4 regions of the Bradyrhizobium sp. STM 3566 genome follow, and region 4 is predicted to be linked to each of the others. Evidence: predicted binding sites of a transcription regulator. Region 4 holds the regulator's gene; each other region holds the start of a gene.
The links. The regulator PhoB, encoded in region 4, activates phosphate uptake and scavenging genes when phosphate is short. The targets are predictions, from matches to a motif close to TGTCATNNANCTGTCAT.

Region 1: a site for PhoB is predicted at 1,468-1,484, ahead of P6U27_RS12225 (UDP-2,3-diacylglucosamine diphosphatase). Genes of this name have one in related genera too.
Region 2: a site for PhoB is predicted at 1,020-1,036, ahead of P6U27_RS20455 (DUF47 domain-containing protein). Genes of this name have one in related genera too.
Region 3: a site for PhoB is predicted at 1,535-1,551, ahead of phnF (phosphonate metabolism transcriptional regulator PhnF). Genes of this name have one in related genera too.

Annotation. Positions count from the first base shown of each region.
Region 1 is NZ_CP120692.1:2,582,823-2,586,497, reverse strand. It holds gene P6U27_RS12230 (glycosyltransferase family 1 protein) at 1-632, opposite strand, end outside; gene P6U27_RS12225 (UDP-2,3-diacylglucosamine diphosphatase) at 632-1,444, opposite strand; gene thiD (bifunctional hydroxymethylpyrimidine kinase/phosphomethylpyrimidine kinase) at 1,697-2,497, opposite strand; gene P6U27_RS12215 (PAS domain S-box protein) at 2,839-3,675, shown strand, end outside.
Region 2 is NZ_CP120692.1:4,231,815-4,235,489, reverse strand. It holds gene P6U27_RS20460 (branched-chain amino acid ABC transporter permease) at 1-922, shown strand, start outside; gene P6U27_RS20455 (DUF47 domain-containing protein) at 1,079-1,723, shown strand; gene P6U27_RS20450 (inorganic phosphate transporter) at 1,735-2,742, shown strand; gene sugE (quaternary ammonium compound efflux SMR transporter SugE) at 2,735-3,049, opposite strand; gene P6U27_RS20440 (peptide chain release factor 3) at 3,220-3,675, shown strand, end outside.
Region 3 is NZ_CP120692.1:7,393,839-7,397,513, forward strand. It holds gene P6U27_RS35125 (carbon-phosphorus lyase complex subunit PhnI) at 1-397, opposite strand, end outside; gene phnH (phosphonate C-P lyase system protein PhnH) at 401-1,009, opposite strand; gene phnG (phosphonate C-P lyase system protein PhnG) at 1,014-1,478, opposite strand; gene phnF (phosphonate metabolism transcriptional regulator PhnF) at 1,585-2,313, shown strand; gene phnE (phosphonate ABC transporter, permease protein PhnE) at 2,472-3,320, opposite strand; gene phnE (phosphonate ABC transporter, permease protein PhnE) at 3,317-3,675, opposite strand, start outside.
Region 4 is NZ_CP120692.1:7,564,758-7,568,432, reverse strand. It holds gene pstB (phosphate ABC transporter ATP-binding protein PstB) at 1-110, shown strand, start outside; gene phoU (phosphate signaling complex protein PhoU) at 122-838, shown strand; gene phoB (phosphate regulon transcriptional regulator PhoB) at 854-1,561, shown strand; gene P6U27_RS35970 (GcrA family cell cycle regulator) at 1,822-2,334, opposite strand; gene P6U27_RS35965 (aspartate aminotransferase family protein) at 2,796-3,675, shown strand, end outside.

The DNA of each region.
Region 1 (3,675 bases), 2.9 Mb from region 4:
ACCTTGGTGCCGGGCAGGTCGAGGTCCAGGAACGCCTCGAGATTCTTCTCCACCGCGACCCGCCCCACCGACAGGAATACGGGCGCCGGCAGGCAGAGATCAATGACGCGGGGATGGAACAGCCTTGTGTCCACGCCGCGCGGCCACAGCACGACGTTGTCGAAACCGCGCCCGGTCAATTCGCGCGCGAGCGCAGGGGTCGCCGCCATCACGGCGCGGCTGGGGCTGTGGAAACGGCGCAGCGCCCGCCAGATCAGCGAACCCGGCACCGGCACGCGGGCGCGGACATATTCGGGAAAGCGGGTGTGGAAACTGGTGGTGAACGGCAGCCTGCGCTGGCGGCAATAGCGGCGGACCATCAGACCGATCGGCCCCTCGGTCGCAATATGGATGCTGTCGGGCCGCGCCTCTTCGATCAGCCGCGCGATCCGCGCCGGACGCGGCATGGCGAGGCGCAAATCGCGATAGCTCGGCATCGCGAAGGTGCGGAATGATTGCGGCGTCAGGAACGAGAATTCGACGCCAACACCTTCAACGCGAAGCGCCTTGGCGGCGTCAGCAAGCTTGGTCAGCGTCCGAACCACACCGTTGACTTGCGGGTGCCAGGCGTCGGTCGCGACCAGGATGCGCATCAGGCCGCCCTTGCCGCGACCTGTGGCACCGGCACCGGCTTCCGCAACTGATCCGCCCAGGTGATGATCTCGAAATGGCCATCATCATGTTCGACGAGGGCCGTGCAGCTCTCGACCCAGTCGCCGCAATTCATGTAGCGGATGCCGGCCTCGTCGCGGATGACGGCGTAGTGGATGTGGCCGCAGATCACGCCATCGGCCTCATGGCGCCGTGCCTCGGCGGCGAGTGCCTGCTCGAACGCGCCGATATAATTGACGGCGTTCTTGACCTTCTGCTTGGCCCATTGCGACAGCGACCAATAGGGCACGCCGAACATGCGCCGGAAGAAGTTGACGAAGCGATTCATCTGGATCGCGAAGTCGTAGGCCTTGTCGCCGAGATGGGCGAGCCAGCGCGCGTTCTGCACCACGAGATCGAAGATGTCGCCGTGGATGACGAGATAACGCTTGCCGTCCACGCCGGTGTGGACGGTGTTCTCGACCACGTCGATGCCGCCGAAATGCGTGCCGTAATAGTTGCGCAGGAACTCGTCGTGATTGCCGGGAATGTAGATGATCTTGGCACCCTTGCGCGCCTTGCGCAGAAGCTTCTGGACGAGGTCGTTGTGCGATTGCGGCCAGTGCCAGCTCGATTTCAGCGCCCAGCCGTCGACGATGTCGCCGACGAGATAGATGGTGTCGGCATCATGATAGCGCAGGAAGTCGAGCAGAAGATCGGCTTGAGAACCGCGGGCTCCGAGATGGACATCGGAGATGAACAGCGTGCGAAAGCGCCGCTCGGGGCTCTCGTCACTCACATCGTAACTTCCCATGCGCCAGCCTGTAACAATGTCCCGTGACAGGGGGATGACCGATTGAACCTTGAGGCACCTCAGATACGAATCAAACTTCGCCTCGCCCTGCCCCGCGAATATCAGTCGCATGCGACAATCAGGCGACATGGCGCCGCAGGCGGTGCCGGCAGCAATCCTGTCCTCCCCTGGAGCCCCGGAGCGGGAGGGTGAACTAGCCCCACGCGAGCCGCGCTAAACCGATGAACGGGCGCGCTTCCGCGGGCCCCAGCGTCAGTAGAACTTGTGGAAATGATGGATCGGCGCGTGGCCGTGCCCGACGCTGAAGCGGTCGGCGGCGCCGATCGCGGCGCTGATCCAGGCCTTGGCGTTGCGCACGGCGTTTTCCAGGCCCTCGCCCTTGGCCAGCCCCGCGGCGATGGCTGAGGACAACGAACAGCCCGTCCCATGGGTGTTCTTGGTGGGGAGGCGCGGCGCGGCGAGCGCGATCGTGGTGTCGGCACCGACCAGATAATCGATGCTCTCCGCGCCCTCCCCATGGCCGCCCTTGACCAGGACGGCGCGGCAGCCGAGCGACAGCAGGCGGCGGCCCTGGCTTTCGATCTCGGCCTCGCTTGCGGCCATCGGCTCGTCGAGCAGGGCCGCGGCTTCCGGCAGGTTCGGCGTGATCACGGTGGCCAGCGGTATCAGCTTGGTGCGCAGGGCGTCGACGGCCTCGGAGGCCAGCAGGCGGTCGCCGGACGTTGCCACCATCACGGGATCGAGCACGACGTGCCGGAACGCCCAGCGCGACAGCGCGGCCGCGATCGCATCTATGCTGGCGGCCTGGGCCACCATGCCGATCTTCACCGCGCCGACTTCGAGATCGGAGAACACCGCGTCCATCTGTGCGGTGACGAACTCGGCCGGCACCGCGTGAATGCCGGTGACGCCGCGCGTGTTCTGCGCCGTCAGCGCCGTGATCACGGAGGCGCCGTAGACGCCGAGCGCGGCGAAGGTCTTCAGGTCCGCCTGGATGCCGGCGCCGCCGCTCGAATCGGAGCCGGCGATGGTGAGTGCGACCGGGGTCGTCATCGCCGGATACATTTGCTTGAGGACGCCGCCATGGCCTCTCCTAGCGCGCCTATGGAACAGCAGCAAGCGTTGCCGATTCGCAAACCCGTCGCGCAGCGCGCGAATCAGTCGGGCAAGGCGCGGCCAGGAGCCCGCAATCATGCGGGCTTGAAAAATGCAACCTTGCCGCTCCCTTGGTATAGTCTCTAACCTTAGCGTGCTTCGCCGGTTGCGTGAGACACAGGTGGTGGAACTGTCCAGCGACACCGACGTTGCAGGCCGCCGCGGCCCGCAAACCACCTGGAACAGAACCTTGGGGTGGAACGATGTGGGCCTTCTTCGAACGTCTCCTCGACTCGTCCATGCTTTCGCCGCACGGCATCTGCCTGTTATGGGAGCCGGAGCTGATCGGGCTTCACGTCGTTTCCGACGCCTGCATCGCCGCCGCTTATTTCTCGATCCCCTTTGCCCTTGCCATCCTCGTCACCAAGCGGCGCGACCTCAAGTTCGGCTGGGTCTATTGGGCGTTTGCGATCTTCATCATGGCCTGCGGCCTGACCCATGTGCTGTCGATCTATACGCTCTGGGTTCCGGTCTACGGCATCGAGGGCCTCGTCAAGGCAGCCACGGCGGTCGCGTCGGTCCTCACCGCCGCTGCGCTCTGGCCGCTATTGCCGAAGATCCTGACGATCCCCTCGCCATTCGAGCTGCGGCAGGTCCAGGCCGCGCTCGAGGAGGAGGAAATCAAGAGCCGGGACGCCACGCTGCTGCTGCAACAGGTCCGGGACGCCCAGCGCGCGATGCGCGAGAGCGTTGCGCGCCTGACCGCGATCGTCGAGACCGCGGTCGACGGCGTCTTCCTGTTCGATGCGCAGGACCGCATCCTGCTGTTCAATCCGGCCTGCGAGCGCATGTTCGGCTACCGTGCCGACGAGGTGATGAACCGCAACGTCGGCATGCTGATGCCCGACGCTGATGCGGCACCCGCCGGCCAGGCGAGGCATTTCGCGACCGGCGGCGAGGCCATCGGCCTGCGCAAGGACGGCTCGACCTTTCCGGTGGACCTGTCGGTGGGCCAGGCGCGACAGGACGGCGAGTTGATCTTCGTCGGCATCGTCCACGACCTGACCGCGCGCAAGCTGACCGAGCAGCAGCTTCAGCAGGCGCAGAAGATGGAGACGGTCGGCCAGCTCTCCGGC
Region 2 (3,675 bases), 3.3 Mb from region 4:
GCGCGACGAGATGATTGTGTTCGTGGTGATGGCGCTGCTCTTGGCGTCTGTCCCGTTCACGGGAGTCTATCCGTTCTTCGTGATGCAGGCGCTGTGCTTTGCGCTGCTCGCCTGCGCCTTCAACCTCTTGGTCGGCTATGGCGGCCTGTTGTCGTTCGGCCATGCAATGTTCTTGGGGACGGCCGGCTATTGCAGCGCGCACGCGCTCAAAGTGTGGGGACTGCCGCCGGAGCTCGGCATTCTCGTCGGCGTCGCCGCGGCGTTCGGCCTGTCGGTCATCACCGGTTACATCTCGATCCGCCGCCAGGGCATTTATTTCTCGATGATCACGCTGGCGCTGTCGCAGCTGCTGTACTTCATCTACCTCCAGGCACCGTTCACCCATGGTGAGGACGGCATCCAGGGCATTCCGCAGGGGCACATGTTCGGCGTGCTCGATCTCTCGAATGCGACGGTGCTGTACTATGTCGTGCTGGCCGGCTTCCTCGCTGGCTTCCTGTTGATCTTCCGCATCATCAACTCGCCGTTCGGCGAAGTCCTGAAGTCGATCCGCGAGAACGAGCAGCGCGCGATTTCGCTCGGCTATCGCACCGACCAGTACAAGTTCCTGGCCTTCATCCTCTCAGGGACTCTGGCCGGCTTTGCCGGATCGCTGAAGGTGTTCGTGGCGCAAAATGCCTCGCTCACCGACGTGCATTGGTCGATGTCGGGCGAAGTCGTGCTGATGACGCTGGTGGGCGGTCTCGGCACCATTTTCGGCCCCGTGGTCGGCGCCTTCGTGATCATCGCCATGCAGCAGTATCTGGCGGGCTTCGGCCAGTGGGTCACGGTGATCCAGGGCGCGATCTTCGTGATCTGCGTGCTCACCTTCCGCCGCGGCGTCATCGGCGAAATCGCGCATTACTTCCGAAGATCGCTCTAAGCAGCTGATTTTAAATAGATTTACCGACCGCTTGAAAGCGGTGGATGATCCGGCTCCACGGGCGTGAGATGACACGCGCGCGGATCGAAAATGGTCTATGACAGTTTCGTGATGGCCCCTTCGGGCCTGGCCATTTCCAACCGGTAGCCTGTCCCCATGATGCGATGGTTTCGTGCGTTCCTGCCCAAGGAAGAACGGTTCTTCGACCTGTTCGACCGGCATGCCCAGACGGTGATCCAAGGGGCGATCGCGCTCCAGGGCATGCTCAATGGTGGCGAGGAGACGCCGGTCTATTGCCAGCGCGTCAATCAGTTCGAGAACGACGCGGACAACATCACCCGTGAGGTGCTGACGGCGGTGCGCCGCACCTTCATCACCCCGTTCGACCGCGGCGACATCAAGAACCTGATCACGTCGATGGACGATGCCATCGATCAGATGCAGCAGACGGCCAAGGCAGTGATGCTGTTCGAGGTTCGCGCCTTCGAGCCGCCCATGCGCGAGATCGGCGGGCTCCTGATCGAATGCGCCAATCTGGTCGGGCGTGCGCTGCCGCTGATGCAATCGATCGGCCCGAACGTCGCCATGCTGACCGCCATCACCGAAGAGCTCGGCAAGCTGGAGGGCCGGGTCGACGATCTTCACGACATCGGCCTGAAGGAGCTGTTCCTCAAGCACCGCGAGGGGAATGCGATGGACTTCATCGTTGGCGTCGAGATCTACGACCACCTGGAGAAGGTGGCCGATCGCTTCGACGACGTCGCGAACGAAATCAACAGCATCGTCATCGAGCAAGTGTAGGCGGGGCTGCCGTGGATGCTGCGTTGGGTGTTCCCGTCCTGGTCGGACTGATCGCCGTCGCGCTGCTGTTCGACTTCCTGAACGGCCTGCACGACGCCGCCAATTCGATCGCGACCATCGTCTCGACCCGCGTGCTGCGGCCGCAATTCGCGGTATTCTGGGCCGCTTTCTTCAATTTCGTCGCCTTCATGGTGTTCGGCCTGCACGTCGCCCAGACCATCGGCACGGGCATCATCGATCCCTCGATCGTCGATGCCCAGGTGATCTTCGCGGCGCTCGTCGGCGCCATCGTCTGGAACCTCGTGACCTGGGCGCTCGGCATTCCTTCTTCATCCTCGCACGCGCTGATCGGAGGCCTCGTCGGCGGCGGCATGGCCAAGGCGGGGATTTCGGCCGCGGTGTGGAGCGGGCTGTCCAAGACGGTGCTGGCGATCGTATTGTCGCCGCTGGTCGGCTTTCTGCTCGCGATGATGCTGGTCGCGATCGTGTCCTGGGCCTCGGTGCCTTCGACGCCGTTCGCGGTCGATCGCGCGTTCCGCATCCTGCAATTCGCCTCCGCCTCGCTCTATTCGCTCGGCCATGGCGGCAACGACGCGCAGAAGACCATGGGCATCATCGCGGTGCTGCTCTATTCGCAAGGCCATCTCGGCAGCGAGTTCTCGGTGCCGTTTTGGGTCGTGCTGTCCTGCCAGGCGGCGATGGCGTTGGGCACGCTGATGGGTGGCTGGCGCATCGTCCGCACCATGGGCCTGCGCATCACGAAATTGACGCCGATGCAGGGCTTTTGCGCCGAGACGGGGGGTGCCGCGACCCTGTTCATGGCGACTTATCTCGGGGTTCCCGTCTCGACCACCCACACCATCACCGGCGCCATCGTCGGCGTCGGCGCGGCCCGCCGCGTCTCGGCAGTGCGCTGGAACGTCGCCAGCTCGATCGTCTATGCCTGGGTGATCACGATCCCGGCCTCGGCCATCGTCGCCGCGCTGACCTGGTGGGTGGTTCAGATCTTCGTCAGGTAACGAGCTTCAGCCCGGCAATCCCGGCGACGATCAGGGAGATGCTGGCAAGACGGAAGGCCGTTGCCGGCTCGCCGAACAGGACGATGCCGAGCGTCGCAGTGCCGACCGCGCCGATGCCGGTCCAGACCGCATAGGCGGTTCCGACGGGAAGTGATTTGAGCGCAAGCCCGAGCAGGATGACGCTGCCGGCCATGGCCGCCAGCGTGACTACGGACGGAACGAGCCTGGTGAAGCCCTCGGTGTATTTCAAGCCGATCGCCCAGGTGATCTCGAGAAGACCGGCGACAAACAGGATGCTCCAGGCCACGACGACCCTCCATTTCAGCAGGGTCGTCCCCGCGGCTGACGTGCTGATGGATAGGGAGGCCGTCCTCCCCAAGACTGATATCCAAGCGCCGATATGGGGCTGGCCGAAGGGCTGTGCAATCACCAAATGAGGCTTGATCAGGCCCGTTTTCCCTGCCACACGCTCCCGCCATGTCCGACATCGCCACAACCACAGCCGAATCGCCGGCCCGTTCCCCGCTTGCCGCTGAAGTGGCGCGGCGGCGGACCTTCGCGATCATCTCCCACCCCGACGCCGGCAAGACCACGCTGACCGAAAAGCTGCTGCTGTTCGGCGGCGCCATCAACCTCGCCGGCCAGGTCAAGGCCAAGGGCGAGCGGCGCAATACGCGCTCGGACTGGATGAAGATCGAGCGCGAACGCGGCATCTCGGTCGTCACTTCGGTGATGACCTTCGAGTTCGAAGGTCTCGTGTTCAACCTCCTGGACACGCCGGGCCACGAGGACTTTTCGGAAGACACTTATCGCACGCTCACGGCGGTCGATTCCGCGGTGATGGTGATCGACGCCGCCAAGGGCATCGAGGCGCGCACCCGAAAACTGTTCGAGGTGTGCCGCCTGCGCGATATCCCGATCATCACCTTCATC
Region 3 (3,675 bases), 170 kb from region 4:
GCGAGGGATCGAGCAGGCGGTGCGTGTAGTCGAAGGTGGGCCCGAGGATCTGGCCACCCGGAATGTCCTTGAAGGTCGCGGACACCCGCCGCTGCACCTGCATGGCGCCGGTGTCGACCGGCTCGCTGGTGCCGAAGCGCGGCAAGGTGGCGCGGAAGGCGCGAACCAGGAAGATCGCCTCGATCAGATCGCCGCGCGCCTGCTTGATCGCCAGCGCCGCGAGCTCGCGGTCATAAAGCGAGCCTTCGCTCAAGACGCGATCGACGGCGAGGCCAAGCTGCTCCGAGATCTGGTCCAGGGAGATTTCCGCAACGCTTTGATCGCCGCGCCGCTTATGTGCGAGCAGGCGATGGGCGTTCTCGATGGCGCGTTCGCCGCCTTTGACTGCGACATACATGCTTCAGATTCCCTTGCTCACGACGCGCGTGGTGCGGGGGATCGCGACCACGGCATCATCGGCGACCAGCACCATATCGATGCCGTGCGGAAACAGTGCTTCGTTCATACGCAGCCGCTCGAGCAGATCGAGAGGCTTGATCGACGCCTGCAGCGTCGCGACCCCACCGATGCCGGGGCCGCGCAGCTCGAAGCTGCGTCCCGAGTTCAGGCTGTCGACCTGAATGATCACCGTGGTCGAACGGTCCGGATACTCGCTGGTGCCGAGCGCGAATCGCTCGAGCGAAGGCAGCGCATCGCCATCACAGATCAGCGCAAAACTCGCGATCGAGGCGTCCTGCACGACCGGCGCACCGGTGTGGAACTTCAGCCACTTCGTCACATCCGAGTTCTCCGCCATTCCCGCGTCGAGCCAGAGCGGCGTATCGTGGTCGAACAGCGTCAGCGCGATCGCGGCGGTGCCGCGCATCATCGGCCCTGGCGCGCCGACCATCGGCACGATTTGCTGGACGGAGCCCGGCCGTGCCATGGCATCCATGACCGAGCGAAAGGTCGATTGCGCCGACAACACCTTGTCGGCGAAACCCGGCGGCAGCTCCGCAATCGTGGTCATGATCTCACCCCTCACCGCGCACCATGGTGTAGAAATCAACCTTCGTCGCGGCGGTCTCTTCCGCCGCCTGCTTGCGCTTGACCATAAGCTGCTCGCGCAACGGCGCGATAACGCCACGCTCGACGAGCCCGCCGAAATCGCGGGACTGCACCAGCGCATCGCACAGCGCGATCAGCCGCGCCTTCTCACCGTCGCGGCCGAGCGTGTAGCCGAAGCCGACCTCGCCGCTCGCAAGCCGCACCGCCGCGCGCGACACCGTGGCTTCACCGAGATTGAACGGCGCCCCGTCGCCGCCGATCCGGCCGCGCAGCATGACCAGCCCGTTTTCGGGCGCGCGCAGATCCTGATGGGCCGGGAGGGTGAAGTTGCGGAGGCGAGCGGCGATCTCGCCCGCCTCCGCGTGCGCCAGCACGGCCATGGCGGCCTTGCGCTGGGCTTGCTGGCTGTTGTGCTGCGTCACCTGGTCCACCGAACTTGCCGCATCTAAGTTGTCTATGATAATAGACAACTTCATACGGACGCGCCATGACTGTTTCGTGACAATGTTGTGATTTCTGGAGTAGGTTTCGCGCGACATGAGCATGCAGGACACAGCCTCCTCGGGAGTCGCGCTGTGGCGCCTCGTTGCCGACGGCATCGAGCGCGGCATCGCCGACGGCCGCTTTGCGGCCGGCGACAAATTGCCGGGCGAGATGGAGATCGCGGAAACCTATCGCGTCAACCGCCACACCGTGCGCCGCGCGCTGGCCGCGCTTGCCGAGCGCGGCCTGGTGCGCGCCGAGCGCGGCAGCGGAACCTATGTCGAGGCACAGAAGCTCGCCTATCCCCTGCGCTCGCGCACGCGCTTCTCAGAGATCGTCGGCGCGGGCGGACGCGAGCCGCATGGCCGGCTGATCGAGGCGACCGATGACGTCGCGACGCGCGAGCTCGCGCGGGAGCTGGGATTGAAGACCGGCGCGCCCCTGGTGCGGATCGAGGCGATCCGCCTCGCCGACCGTACGCCGATCTGCGTGTCCACGACCTGGCTGTCGGCCGAGCTGTTTCCGGACGCGGGCGCCGTGTTCGCGGCGACGCGCTCGATGACGAAATTGCTCGCGCATTACGGCATCCGCGATTATCGCCGCGGCGCGACCCGGATCACCGCCGGCATCGTCGACGCGACCGACGCCGCAAGACTCGATCTTGCGCTGGGACGGCCGATCCTGGTAGTCGATGCCACCGACCACGATCTCACGGGCAAGCCGCTGGTGACGAAGCATTCGCGCTTTGCCGCGGAGCGGGTCGAGTTTCTGGTGGAGTCGTAGGCCTCTTCCCCTCTCCCCTTGTGGGAGTGCCCACGATCTTTCTCGATCATCAGAAGCGGTGGGCACGCTACGCGTTGACCACCCTACGGCACTGAGGACACGTACCCCTCATCCGGCGCTTCGCGCCACCTTCTCCCACAAGGAAGGAAGAGAGCCGCCTACGCCACCGCCCGCCGGCCGATGATGGCAAACCGCAGCTTGCCCGAGATGAAATCGATTGCGGCGACGGCGACCAGGATCATCAGGATCAGGAACGACACTTTCTGCCACTCCAGCACGCGAATCTGCTCGGCGAGCTGGAGGCCGATGCCGCCGGCGCCGACGATGCCGATGATGGTGGCCGAGCGGGTGTTGGATTCGATGAAGTAGAGCACCTGGCCGGCGATGACGGGCAGGACCTGCGGCAACAGGCCGAAGCGGATCTCGTGCAGCGCGCTGCCGCCGGAGGCGCGGATGCCTTCGACCTGCCTCTGGTCGGCGCCCTCGATCGCCTCCGAGAACAGCTTTCCGAACGCACCGAAATCCGACACGGCGATCGCGAGCACGCCGGCGAACGGGCCGAGCCCGACCACGTTGATCCACACCAGCGCCCAGATCAACGTGTCGACGCCGCGGATCGAATCCAGGAAGCGGCGGACGGGAAAGCGCAGGATGTTCGACGGCACGACGTTGCGCGCCGCGAGCAGGCTGATTGGAAGCGCGAAGACCGCGGCGAGCGTGGTGCCGAGCAGCGCGATCGACAGCGTCTCGCCCAGCGCCTTCAGATAGACCGGCAGCGAAGAGCCGGGATCCGGCGGGATCATCATCAGGCTGATCCAGCCGAGCTGGCTGAGGCCGGCGAAGAAGCGCGACGGCGAGAAATCGAGATCGACGAGGCCGTAAGCGAGGATCGCCAACGCCGCGACGATCATCGCCGGCGTGGCGAGCCGCGCCGAGGCGGGCCGGTCGAACACGTCAGGGTAGCGCGCGCGAATTTGCGCGATATCGACCTGCTGCGGCTTCGTCACGTCCGCGCCTCCTCGCCGAACAGGCGGCCGCGCAGCCAGCCGGTGGTGATGTCGATGATGAAGACCGTGACGACGATGGTGAGCAGGATGGCGCTGACGTCGGAGTAATAGAACTTGCGGATGGCGACGACGAGCTCCTGGCCGATGCCGCCGGCGCCGACGAAGCCCATCACCGAGGCTTCGCGGACGTTGATCTCGAAGCGCAGCAGCGCATAGCTGGCATAGCCCGCCGTCACCTGCGGTACGACCGCAAAACGCATGCAGGAGAGCCAGCTCGCACCTGTCGAGCGAATGCCCTCCACCGGCTTCATGTCGGCATTCTCGACGATCTCCGAGAACAGTTTTCCCAGTGCGC
Region 4 (3,675 bases):
CGGCCTTCATGTATCTCGGCGAGTTGATCGAGTTCGACGACACCAGCAAGATATTCACGTCGCCGAGCGACCGGCGCACGCAGGATTACATTACCGGCCGGTTCGGCTGAGGAGACGGAACATGGGTTCTGAACATACCGCAAAGGCCTTCGACACCGACCTCCAGGAGCTCACCCGCCTGGTCGCCGAGATGGGCGGCATCGCCGAGCGCATGATCGTCGATTCCGTCGACGCGCTGATCCGCCGCGACGTCACGCTCGGGCAGCGCGTCGTCACCACCGATGCCGAGCTCGACGCGCTGCAGAAACGCATCGAGGAGCGTGCCGTGCTCACCATCGCCCGCCGCCAGCCGATGGCGGTGGATCTGCGCGAGATCGTCGGCGCCATGCGCGTCGCGACCGATCTGGAGCGCATCGGCGACCTCGCCAAGAACATGGGCAAGCGCGTCGCCGCGCTGGAGACGGATTTCCATCCGCTCAAGCTGTTCCGCGGCCTGGAACACATGACCGATCTCGTGCAGCAGCAGGTCAAGTCGGTGCTGGACGCCTATGCCGCGCACGATCTGCCGGCGGCGATGGCGGTGTGGAAGGGCGACGAGGAGGTCGACGCCATCTGCACCTCGCTGTTCCGCGAACTCCTCACCTATATGATGGAGGACCCGCGCAACATCTCGTTCTGCATCCACCTGATGTTCTGCGCCAAGAACATCGAGCGGATCGGCGATCACGCCACCAACATCGCCGAGACCGTGTTCTACATGATCGAGGGCCAGGCGATCACCGACAAGCGGCCGAAGGGCGACATGACGACCTTCGCCACGACGGTGCCGAATACCTAAGGGAGCGACGACAACATGGGCGCACGCATTATGGTGGTTGAGGACGAGGAAGCTCTCACCGAGCTTCTCCGCTACAACCTCGAAGGCGACGGCTATGACGTCGAGACGGTGATGCGCGGCGATGACGCCGACACCCGCCTCAAGGAGCACATTCCCGATCTGATCGTGCTCGACTGGATGCTGCCGGGCCTGTCAGGCATCGAGCTGTGCCGGCGGCTTCGTACCCGTCCCGAGACCAAGCAGCTGCCGATCATCATGCTCACGGCGCGCGGCGAGGAAAGCGAGCGGGTGCGTGGACTTGCGACCGGTGCCGACGACTACATCGTCAAGCCGTTCTCGGTGCCGGAGCTGCTCGCGCGCGTGAAGGGCCTCTTGCGGCGCGCGAGCCCCGAGCGGCTCGCCACCGTGCTCGCCTATGGCGATATCGAGCTCGATCGCGACAAGCGCCGCGTAGCGCGTTCGGGCCGGCCGATCGATCTCGGCCCGACCGAATATCGCCTCTTGGAGTTCTTCCTGGAGCATCCCGGCCGCGTGTTCTCGCGCGAGCAGCTGCTCGACAGTGTCTGGGGCCGCGACATCTACATCGACGAGCGCACCGTCGACGTCCATATCGGCCGCCTGCGCAAGCTGCTCAATCTCGGCCGCGAGCAGGACCCGATCCGCACCGTTCGCGGCGCCGGCTATGCGCTGGACGATCGTTTCGCGAAGGCAGAGCAGACGTAGGGTTTGCTGGCGTTGCTTTAGCGGGCTGCTGCCATAGCCTCAGTGTCGTCCCGGACAGGCGCGCGCAGATTCGGGACCCATAACGACAGGACGTGATTGTTTTGCGAAAGGGTAACTCGGAGTCCCCGTAACCACGTCTTGCGGTGGCTATTGGTCCCGGATCTGCGCGCGCTTGTGGCGCGCTTGCCGGGACGACTTCGGGTATGTTGAGCCGTCAGCGTGTGACGGCGCCGTCGTTGCAATCAGCTAGATCAACAAACTCACCGCGTGCCCGGCTTCGCCGGCGCGCGGCGACGATCCGCTGTGGGTTGATAGGCCACGCGCGAATGCTGTGCGCAGTAGGGCAGGCCGGAGAGCGCCTTGCCGCCGCAGAAGAAGAAATCCGGGCTCGAGGGATCGCCGACCGGCCAGTGGCAGGTCGCCTCGTTCAATTCCAGCAGCGACAGCCGCTGGCTCATCGGCACCACGTTGTCGTAGGTGACAGGTTCGGCCTCCACCTCGACCTCGAAGGCCTGCGCCAGCGCGGTGTTGCCGCGTGCGACGGGGCGGGTCACCCGCATCATGTGCTGCGCGGGCCGCGCCTTGCGCGGCCGGGGCGCTGCCGATGAAGGGCTCTTGGCGCGGCCGGACAGACCGAGCCGATGCACTTTGCCGATCACGGCATTGCGGGTCACATTGCCGAGCTCCGCCGCGATCTGGCTGGCCGAAAGTCCGGCCTCCCAGAGCTTTTTCAGCTGCTCGACGCGATCATCGGACCAGGTCAAAACCGTCATTGCACCCTTTCCCTCGCTGCGCGCCTGCCAACCTCTGGCCTTCGCAGCGAATGCCTAAAGCCTTGAAAAACCCGTGCCGCCCGAATCCCTTAAGGCTCGCCGGGCGCGCTCAAGGACGCCCGAACGTTTACGCCGGTACATGAGGACTCTTGGGATCAGAACCGCTGCACGAGATGTCGTATCTGACAGTCCAAACGCTACAATATGGCGTGACTCCCGCGCAAGAGTCCGCCGACTCGCTTCCACATGTTCCGTGGTGAAAACCCCGCAAAATCGGCACCGCAAGACTACGGATTCAGCGTTTCGCGAGGCTTTCCGGGCGGCATTGACACCCGTCTTGCCAGGCATAAGATAGTCTCACGTGCCGCCCTTAAAAGGCGGCACGTTTCGTTTTCCGGGGCCGGTTGATGGTGCGTTGCGCAATGCACGTCTCACACCGTCCGCAACATTCAAGTGACGTCATGACTGACAGCGCCGCGCCGCATTTGCTTCCCGTTTTCGCCAGGGCCGACCTCGGTTTCGAGCGCGGCGAAGGCTGCTGGCTGATCGCGGCCAATGGCGACCGCTATCTCGATTTCACCTCGGGCGTGGCGGTGAATGCGCTCGGCCATGTCCATCCCGCGCTGGTCAAGGCGTTGCAGGAGCAGGCGACGAAGCTCTGGCACATGTCGAACCTGTTCCAGAGCCCGGACGGCGAGAAGCTCGCGGCGCGTCTGTGCAAGGAAAGCTTCGCGGACTTCGTGTTCTTCTGCAATTCCGGCGCCGAGGCACTGGAAGGCGTGATCAAGCTGGTGCGCCATCATCACTTCTCCGAGGGACATCCGGATCGCTACCGCATCATCACCTTCGAGGGCGCCTTCCACGGCCGCACGCTGGCGACGCTCGCCGCCACCGGATCTGCAAAATATCTCGAGGGCTTCGGTCCGCCGATGGACGGGTTCGACCAAGTGCCACATGGCGACCTCGACGCCGTGAGGAAGGCGATCGGCCCGCACACCGCCGGCATCCTGATCGAGCCGATCCAGGGCGAGGGTGGCGTTCGTTCTGCGCCTCCCGGCTTCCTGAAGGCGCTGCGCGAGCTCTGCAACGAGCACGGCATATTGCTCGCCTTCGATGAGGTGCAGACCGGCATGGGCCGCACCGGCGATCTCTTCGCCTATCGGCGCACCGGCGTCACGCCCGACGTGATGTCGCTCGCCAAGGCGCTCGGCGGCGGCTTCCCGATCGGCGCGGTGCTGGCGACCGCGGAGGCGGCCGCTGGCATGGGGCCCGGCTCGCACGGCTCGACCTTCGGCGGCAATCCGCTCGCGATCTCGGCTGCGAACGCCGTGCTCGACGTCA